2 regions of the Lacihabitans lacunae genome follow, and region 2 is predicted to be linked to the other one. Evidence: riboswitches for the same ligand, from Rfam matches in the RefSeq annotation. Region 2 holds a riboswitch; the other holds the start of a gene.
The links. Region 2 has a riboswitch for thiamine pyrophosphate ahead of ACFOOI_RS18935 (TonB-dependent receptor). Riboswitches for the same ligand answer to the same signal wherever they lie in the genome.

Region 1 (2,480 bases), 210 kb from region 2:
CGACGAAATCGCACAAGATTTTGAGAGCAAGAGTACCTGCCCCGGCTTGGCATTTTTAGACAAACGCATTTTGTTTTTTTCGCCTACAGACACAAAAGTGCCTCCACCAGCAATCGTAGAGTTTTGTCCGGCAATAAAACCCGTATGCCCGCCCGTTATGGCCACACCTATATTTTTACAAAATGTATGGATGTAGTTCCAATAAATACTAAAGTCTGAGCTTGAAAATGTGTCGGGTAAATTAAGAACAAACTGTCCAAACTGCGGCCCATAACCGGTAGTAGCCATGTCATTTGCCATCAGATGCACCGACAGCCAAGCGGACTCCTCCAAGCCCAAAGATGGAATCAACGAAAGTGGGTCGCTCGTAAGTGCCATGGCCATATTTCCCGGCAACGAAACCACCGAAACGTCTACCCCAAACTGTGGCCCAGCCAACACATCGGGATTTTCAAAACCAAACTTTGCCCCCATAAACTGTTCAAACAGCACATGGTCTATTTTTCCAAGTTGGTTTTCCATTTAATCTACATCATTAAACTTAACATATAGACCAAAAAAATCGCCATAAGGCAGGTTCCACTGCTGCACCGGAAACCATTTTGGCAAACCCGTAGCCGTCCATTCTATGGTGTAGTCACGCCCCGCCAAGGCCTCATGAATGATTTTTTGGAGCATAGCAGGCGTATAAAAAGTAGCCGTTACATAAAAAGGATTTTTACCAAACATTTGTTGCACTCGCCTTCTGAGCACTTTGGGAGAGTTGCGGTTCATCATGCCCATCGCAATGCCGTATTTACCCACGCGAGCAGCTTCTCTGATAACCTTTACGGGATCTTTGTAATATTCAAATGTGGTGATAAAAGCCAAAGAGTCAAACGTATGATTCTTAAATGGCATGTGGTGCGAGTCAGCCATAACCAAATCACCATCAAACAGTTGCACAGCCTGCGAAAGCATCAGCGGCGAAATATCCCCACCTGTGGCTTTAATACCGATTTTGTGCCACCAACGGGTAAAACGAGCGGTTCCACAGCCAAACTCAAGCAAAGTTTTAACACGTTTGTCGGCCCCCACGAGCTGCTCCATTACTTTTTTTTGCCACACTTCGGCACGCTTGTAGCGACCTTCGTACCAAAGCTCGTACGTGTCAGTATGTTCACGGTTAAAGAACCATTCAGGCCTATTCTGCCAGTTTTGGGCTTTTTGAGGAATAAGTTCGGCGTTTGATTTTTGAATTTCCATTTTTTAATAGTTTTAAAAAACAAAAACTCCGGGTGAGGAATTATACGGAAAAATCCGATAGAAGATGGCCCAATAAGATAATCTCATTAAGCCTGCATCCCTACGTTGGTACTAACCAAATCAGGTTCCCGGGTGTAATCTCAGCTTGGTTTTCTAACCATGCACCCCGTGCTTTTGTTGAGGCAAATATATGTACTTATTTCCTTTTACAAAGCACATTTTTCATTAAAGTTTTTTGATGGAAACATATTCCTAGTCCGTACTGAAGCTCCTACAAGGGACTTCGGGCTTTACTTTTCTCTGTATTCTTATAAGTAATCAGAAGTATACCTGAGGGAGAATTTGCTAAAGTACAAATCAAAGAATTTAAACAAACTGAAATCAATTTTTTAGGGCGTTTTAACAGGCTTTCCGCTAAATCTTTTCTGCCGCCTACGTCAGGCAAAAAAGGATACCGCTGCAATCCCTAACGCTGGGGAAAGTATATGTTCGAATGTTCAGTGTCAACTGCAAGCGACACAATAATTAAGGTATTTTCCACTTATCATTCCGTAGAGTCCCTAATGGAGACTCTGGGAAAGCACATATAATCTATATGTTAGTGATATTATCATAAAGTCATGTGAAGCTTTAGAAAATAAGTAAAATATTTGTTTAAAATGAAAAAAAAATGATAATTGCTTTATGTTAAACCTAACAGTCTTTTTTAAATGCCAACTTTATTTATAATATTTGGATTACGATTTTACTTTTATTCAAACGAACATTTACCAATTCATGTTCATGTCAGAAACGCAGATGGAGAAGCTAAGTTTGAGGTTGAAATGGTGAGATTAGTATCTAATAAAGGGTTGAAAAATAAAGATATTAGCCTAGCAATTGCCATCATAGAAGAAAACAAAGAAATTATAATAGCTAAATGGAAAGAATATCATGGAGAATGAAATTAATGTAACGAATGTTTGGCTTGACGATGATTTCATTTATATCAAAACAGATAAAAATGAGACCAAAAGTCACCCTATTAATTGGTTCCCAAGACTTTTAAAAGCTAGTAAAACAGAACGCGAAGACTTTACTTTATCACCATTTGGTATACACTGGGAAAGGCTTGACGAAGACCTGAGTTTCGAAGGTTTTTACACCTACAATAAATCAAATAAACTAATTCCAAATAACTAAAAACCAACCTTTTGAAATAGCATATTTAAGCAATTATTTTATATAAAACTTCA
Region 2 (2,480 bases):
ATCTCCAATGCTCCGAAAATTTAAATGAAGATATCAATTGAATGTGATTTTGTGCATAATCATCTACTTCATTGTCATAGGTATAAAAATTATACGTACGACCACTCGCTAACATTCCTTTTTTGAAATTCTCGTCGTAATAGTTTCGCTCTATAAAAGCATCCAAACCTTTTGCGTCTCCTTTGGCCAAAGCCTCCGGTATACCATTCCAAGACTGATATGTTTTTTCATGTCCCGAAAATACGTTTAAACGTACAAACGAATTGTCTCCATAATATCCACCAGAAAGGTAATACGACTGCAAATTAGAACTTGCTCTGTCTACAAATCCATCTGAGGTGATTTTAGAAAGTCTTGCATCTAATACAAAATGGTTATTTAACAAGCCTGTAGAAGCCAAAACGTTGGTCTTAAATGTATTAAATGAACCAACTGAAGTATTTACTTCGCCGTAGGCTTCTTTGTTTAGTTGTAAGGTATTTACATTTATACTACCTCCAAATGCACCTGCACCGTTGGTAGATGTACCTACTCCACGCTGAACCTGAATACTCTGCACGCTCGATGCAAAGTCAGGCATGTTTACCCAATATACCCCTTGTGACTCCGAGTCATTGTAAGGAATACCGTTTAAGGTTACGTTAATTCGGGTTGGATCTGAGCCTCTGATACGGATTCCCGTATACCCCACACCCGCTCCTGCGTCTGAAGTAACCACTACCGATGGCAGCTGATTTAACAAAAATGGCAGGTCTTGACCTAAATTTTGTTTTTGAATATCGGCTTTCTTAACATTGGTAAATGCCATTGCAGACTTGTCGTTGGCACGTGTAGACTTAACCACCAACTCACTCAGAGCTAACTCTTTAGATAAACTATCACTTGTTTTTTGAGCAAAAGAACTGTTGGAAAGCAATATTCCAAAAAAGAAGGCAAAAACCACTGAAAGGTTTTTTAAACGAACTGATTTTTTTTTCATAACAATTATAAAAAATTATTACGAAGCAGATAAAGGAGCAAAACGCTGTCTTCGGGCCTATTTTAGACCTATTAAAACTTAATTTTACTATTGAAATTTCTGAGAGGAATTAGATTTATGACCGGTGTAAAATCCAAAACTTTAGCTCAAATCCCTTCGTCGGTACTAACCGAATCAGGTTCAATGGGTATGATCTCAGCCCGTTGTATTCAGGCACCCCTTTTATGAGATTTCGGGTGCAAAGGTAGGAGATTAAAAACTTAACAGCCAAGTATTTTTTCAAAAAAATTAATTTTCTGAACCCGAAACCGCCATTCCAAGACTCAAAATACCAGCTGCCGTAAGATAATGAAACACATCTATTGACATTTCGCCTTTACCAAAAATCAAGTGTCTATACGTAGCTAATCCGAAGAAAATAACCCCCGCAATCATCCAAAACCCTATTTTTACGTTTCCTTTTGTAAGAGCAAAAACACCCATAATAACCACTACAGTCATGGCCATAATTGGCATAAATTCGGCTATGGCTTTGAAACCAAAACCTTCTGATACGGCAAACAATACAAAGCCTAAAGAAAGTAAAAGATATACAAATATTCGTTTTAAAGGAATACCACTCGCAAGAGAAAAAGAAGCCCCTATAAGGCCCACACTACCCGTAATGGTAGCTATTTTTTGAAAAAACATAGAAGCAAGACCCGCCTGCTCAAAACCCGCGAACCGGATGGCTCCAAATATGGCAGCACCTGCTACAGAAAGCACAAATGACTCCCATAGAATGGTGCTCGAAAGGTCAAGTTTGATTAAATATCTAAAGAATACATATAAACTAGTGGCAGCTAATACGGAGTCAGAAATAACATGTGATAATTCCATAATCTTAATAATAAGCGAGGGTTTATATGATTTAAATACCGGTCAATGTTACACAAACCTAAGAAACAAAATTGACTTCTGGCATAATTTCTATTCCGAATTTCTCAAAAACCGATGCCTGCACTTTTTCGGCCAACTGTTTTATTTCAATGCCTTTACCCTTACCGTAATTAACCAAAACCAAGGCTTGTTTGTCATGCACGCCCACCTCACCAAATCGTTTTCCTTTCCAACCTGCCTGCTCTATTAACCAGCCTGCAGGTATTTTCACTACACCTTCTGATATCGGATAGTTTGGCATTGCAGGGTATTCTAATGCTATTTTATTGTATTGAGCAGTTGGTATTTCAGGATTTTTGAAGAAACTCCCCGAATTGCCAATTTCGGCAGGATCCGGCAGCTTACTCTTTCGAATCGCGATGACGGCTTCGCTGATGGCCTTTACCGAAAGTTCCGTTACACCGCTCTCGGTTAAGGTATCTTGAATGGCTCCGTAGCTTGTCTTAAATTCTGGATTTTTTTGAAACCTAAAACTGACATTTAATATAAAATATTTGCCTTTGCCTTCGTGCTTAAACACTGATTCTCTGTAGCCAAACTTACAGTCATTTAGATAAAAAAT

Region 1: linked by a shared signal. The riboswitch ahead of ACFOOI_RS18065 (class I SAM-dependent methyltransferase) and the one ahead of ACFOOI_RS18935 (TonB-dependent receptor) in region 2 are both predicted to bind thiamine pyrophosphate.

What each region holds. Positions count from the first base shown of each region.
Region 1 is NZ_JBHRYQ010000001.1:4,209,836-4,212,315, reverse strand. Features, by position in the region: gene ACFOOI_RS18070 (AIR synthase family protein) at 1-522, opposite strand, end outside; gene ACFOOI_RS18065 (class I SAM-dependent methyltransferase) at 523-1,245, opposite strand; TPP riboswitch at 1,326-1,424, opposite strand; gene ACFOOI_RS18060 (DUF4160 domain-containing protein) at 1,956-2,189, shown strand; gene ACFOOI_RS18055 (DUF2442 domain-containing protein) at 2,179-2,427, shown strand.
Region 2 is NZ_JBHRYQ010000001.1:4,422,684-4,425,163, reverse strand. Features, by position in the region: gene ACFOOI_RS18935 (TonB-dependent receptor) at 1-979, opposite strand, end outside; TPP riboswitch at 1,114-1,210, opposite strand; gene ACFOOI_RS18930 (hypothetical protein) at 1,268-1,858, opposite strand; gene murB (UDP-N-acetylmuramate dehydrogenase) at 1,917-2,480, opposite strand, start outside.